DNA from 3 places in the Bacillus sp. TCT6 genome. Region 1 is predicted to be linked to each of the others. Evidence: riboswitches for the same ligand, from Rfam matches in the RefSeq annotation. Region 1 holds a riboswitch; each other region holds the start of a gene.
What was found. A riboswitch is a leader RNA that binds a small molecule or an ion and turns the genes downstream of it on or off. The one in region 1 is predicted to bind cyclic di-GMP.

Region 1 (3,288 bases):
CTGTTAAATTATCAAATGTAATTGTCATATCTGCTTCTGGAGTAGCTACTGGGCCTGCTGTTCCAGAAAACTCTATTTTATTATTCCCTTTGTCTTGATACCTAATTGAACTCGTATCATACACGTATAAATTCGTTAAATGACTACCATCATTACGTAACGTTACATTTTTATAACTATTTATCCTTTTGAAATTCCACATTGCCGTTAATGGTACTTTTTTACTTGTTCCGTGTTCATAAAATTCAAAGGAAGCATTATAAGTTTGTCCTGACCTTCCGTTCCCATATAATTGTAAAAAGTTTTTTGCATCACCTTTAGTTATTGGTGTTTTAACATCTACAGATGAAGCTGTCATAGAGTGAATATTAATACGGACATCAATCCATTTCCCTTGATATTCACCAGCTTTTTTTACTAATACGTACTGTTCTCTATTTGAATTTCTAAATGTATATTGACTTTGACCAGTTCTGTCATTGCTACTACCCTTTACCTCATATGTTACTTGTGGGCTCCAAACAAATCTAAAAGCATATTTACCCGGGATAGAAGGCCCTTCACCTGTTCTATTATTTATTACCTTTACATTTGGATATCTAAGAATACTTGTAACAGGACTAGCAGCTAGTAGAGATTGGCTCTTTAATACCTTCTCAGCTTGAATAGCAGGTAATTCCTGATTATTTTCGTTTACCTTATTGCTCTCTTTTAATTCATTTTCCTTTGATACGAGTTCTTCATTAACCTTTTCTTTCTCTAAAGTATTCGTTTCTTTTGGAACTTCAGCATTAGTAGGCTTTATTTCTTGTTTTTTATTTTCTTCCGATACTTTTACTTTTTCATTTTTTTCTTTTTTCACAACTTCCTCTGAAGCCTTTGGATTTTCATCAGAAATAGCTACATTTAAAGCCTCTTTTTTCTCTACAACATGTAGAGAAGGAGATTCAATTTTCTTTTCATTCCCTTCAAACTTCACTATCGGTTCAAATTTGTACTCTCCAGCTTTTTTCATTTGAATGACTACATATACGTCACCGATAAAATTACTTTGTTCATTCTTTTCAATTTTTACAATGTGATCTTCTGTTACTGAAATGTTTTGAATCGCTTTATTATTTTCATTCATTTTTTTCGTTTCTTCTTCATTAAAGAGCTGCTCATTAGATAATTTCAGCTCGATATTAGCATCTTGTTTATTTGTATTTGTAATCTTTAATACTACATTTTCATCAACTTTTATTTCTTGTTTATCCATATGAACGATAAAACGTCCTTGCTCGTCATTTGTAACCGCATAAACTTTCGTTGCAGAGTAGTCTAGCACACCAACTTGTGTAAATAATATTCCTCCAGCGAGAAGTATACGCCCAAATTTCCCTATTTGATTTTGCAATGTACTTCCCTCCCTCGCTTTTTATGCACCGAATATTCCGAACATTAAATGTATTAATCGACTAAATTTACAATCATAATGTGTATTCTGAAAAAATAAAAAGCCTGGTTGCCTTTTCGATTTTCATATATCACAACATGTGTGAAAATCCAAACTGCAACCAGACTATCATAGTAATTTTCATTACCTTAGACTCTTAGCTTTGCGACCTATCCTTTCGAACAGTGTGCCTATTTATTTTTTTTGAGACAACAAAAAGTCCAGTTGCCTCTTCGATTTTCATACACACAACTATGTGTGAAAATCCAAACTGCAACCAGACTATCATAGTAATTTTTATTACCTTAGACTCTTAGCTTTGCGACCTATTCTTTCGAACAGTGTGCCCATTTATTTTTTTTTTAAGAAAACAAAAAGTCCAGTTGCCTCTTCGATTTTCATACATACAACTATGTGTGAAAATCCAAACTGCAACCAGACTGTCATAGTAATTTTCATTACTTTAGACTCTTAGCTTTGCGACCTATCCTTTCGAATAGTGTGCCAAATATAGGAATTTATTTATCGTGTTTTGAATATACCATTAAAACCCAAAAAAGAAAATAGTTTTTTCAGAAAAAAATAATTAATTTTTATAGTCTAAATTCCCCCCGGAAAATCCATAATGAAAACTTTCAAAAAACATTTTGATATTAAAAACACATCATACATTCTTTATAGATAAAGTGAAACTTTAATCAGCCCTCACCAATCGGGCTGCCCGGCAAATAGCGGGATAAAATAAAAAAACATCACTTCCAAATAAGTGATGTTTTTTGTAGTTAATGCAGTGGTAACATAACCTCAACCGTCGTTCCAACCCCAACTTCACTTTCAAAACTCATTTTACCGTTGTGATCTTTAATAATTTTTTCTGTAACTACTAAACCTAGACCAGTTCCTGTTTCTTTCGTTGTATAAAAGGCTTCGTTTAACTTTGGAATTTTATCTTTCGGAATGCCGCATCCCTCATCTTTCACTTGAACGATGATTCCTTCTTTTACAGTAACTTTAATCGTAATTGTTCCGCCAACTGACATTGCTTCAATTGCATTTTTAATTAAATTAAAAAAGACCTGTTTTAATCGTTTTTCATCACATGTAATTGATGGTAAGTCTTTACTGTAAATACCTTGTATGTGGACTCCTTGTTTTAAAGCAGGCTTTTCCATAACTCGAATAACATAAGAGATAATTTCTTGTATGTTATGAGTTTCTGATTCTAGTGATTTAGATTTCTCAAATCCACTAAGTTCTGTAGCAATTATATGAATCCGATCTACTTCTTGTTTCATAATATCACTATAAATTTTATCCTCTGGATGCTTGTCTGCTTGTTTATTCACAAGTTTTTTTAAGTTTGCTAAAGGTCTTCTAATCTTATAACCAATAACCGTTGCCATCTTTCCAACAGCTGCTAGTTTTTCTGTTTGTTTTATTTCTTTGTCCATCATCTCAAGCGTACGAACGTAAGACTGAACCCTCAAAAATATAATCCAACATATAATAGTAAATACACTATATAATGCCATTGGGATTAAAACGAGAGAAGATTGAATAATGATTCCTGTAAAAGCGTACTTCCCGACAAGTATCGCTGGAACTAACCAGAAATATCTTTTATTCACAAAGATTGGTGCAAACAAAATAAAAAATACTTCTACTATATTTCCACCGTCAAATTCCGCATCGCTACCATAATAAATCATAATGTTGTGGATACAATCTAATACATTATAGCCAATTAGAATAATATACTTTACCGCAAAAACATTCTTCCATTTCATAAAGTATATTCCAATGCAAAACAATACTACCATCAAAAAGTAAAGCCATAAACCTAAACCATCTTC
Region 2 (3,288 bases), 3.6 Mb from region 1:
ATTCGACACCGGCTAATACTGCCCCGTTTTCTTTGTCCACTTTTGTAATTTCTATATTCCCTTTGTCTACCATTGCATTTTCCACTTGTATTGGGAATATGCCGTCCCCTGTTACATTTACTTCGAACTCTGTTTCTTTTAATTGGTAGCCTTCAGGTGCTTTTGTTTCTTTTAAAATATATTTTCCTGGTGCTAACGGTTTAGAGATTGCCTTACCATCTTTATCTGTAACAATATGTTCGACTACTACACCGTCTTTTACTATATCAAACTCTGCATTTGCTAATGGTTTTTCACCATTTTCCGAATCAATTTTCTTTACTTCAATTTGACCCTTTTGCATAGTATTTTTAATTTCAATTGTTTTTATTTCTCCAGCTTGAAGTGTAACCTCTACTGGGCTTGTTAATTTTTGATATCCTTCTGGTGCTACTGTTTCATAAACTTTATACGTCCCAGGAGCTAAAGTTTGAGGTACTGAAAAACCTTTTTCGTCCGTTTTCAGTTTTACAACAACTTCATTTGCACTATTTCGAACTTCAAATTCGGCACCTTTTAACCCTTTATTCGGATTCTCAGAATCTGTTTTATGAATCAATACTGTACCATCTTTTGGAGCTTCAGGCGGCGTAATAGTTACTTCTTTTGATGTTAATGTTTTATCATCAAAATGCAATTCCGCTTTATTAGGAATCTTCTTATCTACGTAAGAAGATAAGTCTGCATTATTTTTTATTTTCGCCTTGATACTGAGATTGATTATCTGGTCTTCATATGACTTATAGTCAAAACTCTCACCAAACGTAAATGTTACTTCACTTCTTTGTTTATCTATATTTAACGTTCCTTTAGAAGTAATATCTTGGCCATTTTGATCATACACTTTTGCCTCTAATACTTCTAAAACATCTTCTAAATCATCACTAATTACCATAGATGTGTATTTAGGAGGATCGTTCGGTATATGTGTACCAACTTGGTATTGAATAACTTGATCCATTTGTGTTAACTGCTCATTCTCTACAAGCTTGCCATTCTCATCAACTATATTTTTTTCAATGCTAGGTGGATTATTGTCACCTGAACCGGATCCTCCTCCACCACTTACAAATACTTGTCCTACTTTTTCTTCAGTTTTAATATTTTTACCTTCTAATTTCACAGTATTTTTATGAGGCTTTGCAGCAGGATTTGTAACCTTTGTTTTATATCTTAAAATATAACCTTTTGAACTGTCTGGAAACTCAATTGTAAATCCAGTCTTCGTTGCATTTATTTTAATGTTAGATAAATCTGCTGGCTTAATATTTGTTGGTGCATAACCATCTTCAAATACAGCCTCTTCTAATACTACGCTGTCTGTAATTAACTCATGCCCAGGTCCTAATGTATCTGTTAATTTAAGATCTTGCATTTCTGTTCCAGTTGCATTTACGTATACAAGCCAATCAGCAATTGAAGGATCTTCTTGATTATAAGAACCCCATTTCAATAAATTTTCCGTATTGGGCTGTGGCTTCGGTCTCTCTGTCGTATTATTTACACTTACTTCTTTATTGACGATTTGACCATCAACGTTAAATTCTAATGGAATTTCTTTAACACCATCATATGCTTCTAGACCAAAGTAGAATTCTACGAATAAAGAGCCTTTAATGTTATTCTTTCCTTCTACGTAATCACCCATAGTACACGTTAATAGACCCTTTTTCATCTCACATGTACCAACTGTTTTTCCTTCAGCATCTTTTAAAGGAAAACTCATATTCATAAGGTCTTTTCGAAACTCTTTTGGCATATCAATTGTGAATTGATCTCCACTTTTTATTTTTTCTTTAGCTGACCACTTCACTTCTACTTTCATACCATCTGAGGCTTGATACGGTTCAGATGTCGTGCCATCAGTACGGGAAATATTAATTTCGTCCACTGGACTTTTCATCACAGCAGCTTGAATAACTGGAGCCCACACATTCAGCACTGAAAATAATACTAGAAAAACTAATGAAACCATTGAAATATGCCTTTTAGTACTTTTCATTTGCATAGTTCCCTCCTATTTTTTTATATTTATATAACAAAAAAAGACCGTCCGGTTGCATCAAAAATGTGCAACCAGACGATCTTAGTAACCAATATGTATTACCGTAGACTCTAAGCTTTGCGGCCTATCCTTTCGAATAGTGTGCTAAAAATATCTTTTATTCTTTTTTTGTTTCATTTTCCTCTTAAACCAAATATTACTATACCGTCTGGACGGTTATAATTCAATACTCTATAAAATTGTTCTATTTTTCTAATAAAAAAAACAATTCACCACTACATTAAATAAGTAATGGTGAATTGTTTTCGCATTATATAGTTCGTATATTCTATTTATACGAATTATCAATAAGAGCTTGAATCACTTTTTCTCTTAACTCGGGGCTTAGTCTGCCAACCCCTAAATATTCCGAATACCATAATCCATCTGCTGCTAATCTAATAATTGTTGCACAAACTGAATCTATCTCATCGTTTTCTATATTCTTTTGCAGTTGCTGAAATGATTGTTGTAATGGCTCAAGTAATTCAGGTTTTAACATGAATGCTGCCATCATACTACTAGACAACTCTTCTGTTCTTCTCTCATTACTTAATCTTTCCTCTACAAAAGAGCGAACCCATCTCCCTTTCCTCTCTGAGTCTTCCGCTACTTTATTGTAAATAGCGCCCTCATAATCCTCTATCCCTCTGACTATCATACCTTCTATTAAAGCTTCTTTATTTGCAAAGTGATACAATAATCCACCTTTACTTACACCCGCCTCTTTTGCCACTGCTTCTAAGGTTAATTTAGCAACCCCTTTACATTGCACAATTTGAGAAGCGGCCGCCAAAATCTTTTGCCGCGTTATGCTGATACTCATTCCTTTTTAAAACCCCATTTCTACTAAATTTATATAAATACGAATCTTATTTTTAATATTGTTGATTACTACTAAGTATTTTCTTTATACAACAAAAGCTTCATTACCTTTGAATTTTTAGTTACTTATTCTATTAAAAATTTCCATATCATTCAATATGATAACATTAAATACACAAAGTCGACTATACATCTATACTTTTGTATTCATTCCTAATATATCCATCAATAAAATTTACCGATGTAGTCCTTCTTATTACTTTATAAGACGGCAGTAATTCTTTCAGCATTAAATAAAAAATGTTATTACTCCCATCGAATCGAGTAATAACATTTTACTTAACAAATTCGCGGCCAACTAGCATCCTTCACATCTTCAC
Region 3 (3,288 bases), 4.3 Mb from region 1:
AAAGACGTTACCAGACACAATGCTTTCTACATTTGGTTTACAGAAAATAATAATAAGAGCCGCGATAGTTAACATAACCATCTCAATTGTGTTCGGCATGGAAAGACGGGCTAACTTCCCATCAACTATCCATCCTGGACGAAGTGCTTCAAATGAACCAAGAAGTACAACAAGGAAGGTTCCTACAAGGAAAAGGATAACTGATAATTTGGCGCCCTTTACACCTACAAATTCTTTTTTCTCTTCAAGCTTAGGAATCATTCCTTCTTTTAATCGTTTTAAGTATTCAGGGTCTTCATTTAATTCTTTTCCCATCTTACTAGCAACGAATGCTGCTAACATACAAGCAATGAAAGTAGAAGGAATACTCACTTTTAAAATATCTAATAAAGTGATTTTATAGTCAGCTAACATTGCTAAAAGAGCAACTGTGGCAGCTGAAATTGGGCTAGCTGTAATTGCTTGTTGAGAAGCGATTACGGCAATCGACATTGGGCGTTCCGGTCTAACCCCTGATTCACGAGAGACTTCTGCAATAACAGGAAGTACAGAATAGGCAACGTGACCAGTACCTGCACATAGTGTGAATAAATAAGTAACAATTGGAGCAAAAAAAGTAATACGCTTTGGATTTTTTCGTAATGCTTTTTCAGCTAGGTGAACAAGATAGTCCATTCCTCCAGCAGCTTGCAAAGCACCAGCGGCTGTAATTACTGCCAAAATCATAAGCATTACATCGATAGGAGGCGCGGTCGGTTGTAAGTGGAAGACAAAAACGAGTATTGCCATACCAACTCCACCCATTACTCCTAAACCAACTCCGCCTAGGCGTGCACCAATAAAAATACAGAGTAACAAGGTAAGAAATTGTAGCCAAAACATGATAAACTACCTCCGAAATTCATTAGTTAAGATATATTCGAATAGTTTAATTTGAATGAAAATTAAATAAATACCCGAAGAAATCCTTGTTATTTATACATTTTTTATTATATAACACAAAAAAAGTAACATTCACGTACTTTTTGAAATTATTTCGAAAAAGCAATTCGTTAAAAATTTGTATTTATATCTCTAAATAAGTAGACATTTTGATTTATATGTTGTAACCTTTGATAGAGAATATATGATTCTCATAGAACTCCCATATCGTTCAACTCGTTCAGCGAGAAAGGCAAACTGATGGAAACATGAGGACGCAAAACTACAGGAGCTAAGGTCGAAAGGCTATGCTAGCCAGTTACCGGACGGATAGGGTTGGTCTTGGCCAATGCTTTTACATTGGCTTTTTTTTATTCTCGAACATATTGAGAAACATCTTTAAACAAAATATTCATATATTTTGTTTTTTTTGTTTAGAATCATTAAGGAAGGTGGATATTAATGAAAAAATATTGGCATAAGTTATCGTTCCTTCAAAAGAACGTCTTATTAACCGTATTAGTTATTTTGACACTTGTTGGAAGTATGGGCGCGTTAAGTTTCAACATGTTTCAAAATAGTATGATGTCTTTATTTGAAAGACAGTCTATTGAAACAGGAGAAATAGTGTTGAAAAAATTGGATGTAGAATTAGTTAGAGACATGGCGAAAGATCCTACAGCCGAAAAAGTGAAAAAAGAAAAGTTAACAGAGAAATTAGATGAAGTGTCAAAAGAATTGAAAAGTGTTGGACAAACGTATGTTACAGGAGCAAAGCCGAATGAAAAGCGAGAATTACAACTCGTTGGTTTGACTACAGAGTTAACAAATGCATTCCCTATAAAGCCGGGAGATTATTATGAACAACCCGCTCATTGGATGAAGGCGTACGATAAGGTCATTGATACGAAAAAGGCCCAAATGACAGAAGTATATGAAGATGAAATAGGTTCGTGGGTGACAATATTAGAACCAATTACAGATGGAGAAAACAATATTGTTGCAATTATTGCGGCTGACTTAGATGCTTCCATTGTTCCTATTACAAAAGAGAAGTTTATGATACAGGGCTTACTCTTTATCATTATTTCATTAGCAATTGCGACTATTACTCAATTCTTTATCGTGCGTCACTCGCTAGCTCCATTAAAAGATTTACGAGAAGGATTACGTAAAATTGGTGAAGGTGATTTAAGTATTAAATTAAAAGAAAGACCAGATGATATTGGAATTATTAATGTTTATTTCAATAACACGATTGAAAAATTTAAAGGGATTATAGATAAAGTAAGGCAAACTGCTGAGCAAGTTTCTTCTTCTTCACAAGAATTGTCGGCGAGTACAGAGGAAAACAGTATGGCAGTTCAAGAGATTGCAAGTTCTATTGAAGGTTTAAGAGTAGGGGCACAGTCTCAAAAAACTTCAGTACAACAATGTTTAGGAATTGTACATGGAATGGAAGATAAGGTAGAAGAGATAACTGGGGCTGCAAAACAAGTTGCGGTTGCTTCTGAAGGTATGGAGCAACATTCAATTGAAGGTAATGAAGTGATTGGACAAATTATTAATCAAATGAGTTTAATCCAAAATGCAGTACAGGATTTATCTTCCATCATTTATTCGTTAGAAACAAGGTCAAAAGAAATTAGTGATATCGTAACTGTAATTACAGGTATTTCAAATCAAACAAATTTATTAGCTTTAAATGCTTCTATTGAGGCTTCACGTGCTGGAGCAGCTGGAAGAGGGTTTGCAGTTGTTGCTGATGAAGTACGAAAATTAGCAGAACAAACTGAAGCGTCTGCAAAAGATATAGCGAAATTAATTGGTGAAACACAAGCTGAGACAGAAGATGCTGTAGTTTCAATGCAAAAAGGTTCAAAAGAAGTAGAAACTGGAATTTCACTTGTTCAAAGTAGTGGAGATTTCTTTGAAAAAATTTCAAAATCAGCGCAATCTGTTACAGATCAAGTAAAAGCTGTCTCTGGTAATTCGAGTGACATTTTACAAAATAGCCAGAATATTGTTCAAGTCGTAAATGAATTATCACATATTGCAAATACTTATGCCAACAGCAGTAGTAATGTTGAAGAAAGCATGAAAGAGCAAGAAATATCAGTACAAGATATTGCAGAATTAGCGACTTCTTTAAGTTGGCTTTCTCAGGAATTACAAGAGCTAATTGGTGAGTTTAAAAGTGAATAAGAAGAAAGATCAATTCTAATCGAAGGGGGATCCCCCTTTGATTATGAATTGAACTAATTTGCCCGTTAATAAGGGATGAAAAAGGTGTGAATTTTCACACCTTTATTATATTTGAGAGAGGAATTTACATAAATATGAAATTAGCAATTTCTTATAATGAGA

Region 2: linked by a shared signal. The riboswitch ahead of AC0ONG_RS04095 (SpaA isopeptide-forming pilin-related protein) and the one ahead of AC0ONG_RS22650 (WxL domain-containing protein) in region 1 are both predicted to bind cyclic di-GMP.
Region 3: linked by a shared signal. The riboswitch ahead of AC0ONG_RS00710 (methyl-accepting chemotaxis protein) and the one ahead of AC0ONG_RS22650 (WxL domain-containing protein) in region 1 are both predicted to bind cyclic di-GMP.

Annotation. Positions count from the first base shown of each region.
Region 1 covers NZ_JBVYHX010000001.1:4,421,996-4,425,283, forward strand. Annotated here, with positions in the region: gene AC0ONG_RS22650 (WxL domain-containing protein) at 1-1,396, opposite strand, end outside; cyclic di-GMP riboswitch class I at 1,549-1,637, opposite strand; cyclic di-GMP riboswitch class I at 1,705-1,793, opposite strand; cyclic di-GMP riboswitch class I at 1,863-1,951, opposite strand; gene AC0ONG_RS22655 (ATP-binding protein) at 2,218-3,288, opposite strand, start outside.
Region 2 covers NZ_JBVYHX010000001.1:816,006-819,293, reverse strand. Annotated here, with positions in the region: gene AC0ONG_RS04095 (SpaA isopeptide-forming pilin-related protein) at 1-2,047, opposite strand, end outside; cyclic di-GMP riboswitch class I at 2,108-2,200, opposite strand; gene AC0ONG_RS04090 (TetR/AcrR family transcriptional regulator) at 2,373-2,909, opposite strand.
Region 3 covers NZ_JBVYHX010000001.1:162,328-165,615, forward strand. Annotated here, with positions in the region: gene AC0ONG_RS00705 (anaerobic C4-dicarboxylate transporter family protein) at 1-882, opposite strand, end outside; cyclic di-GMP riboswitch class I at 1,164-1,248, shown strand; gene AC0ONG_RS00710 (methyl-accepting chemotaxis protein) at 1,384-3,126, shown strand; gene AC0ONG_RS00715 (non-ribosomal peptide synthetase family protein) at 3,261-3,288, shown strand, end outside.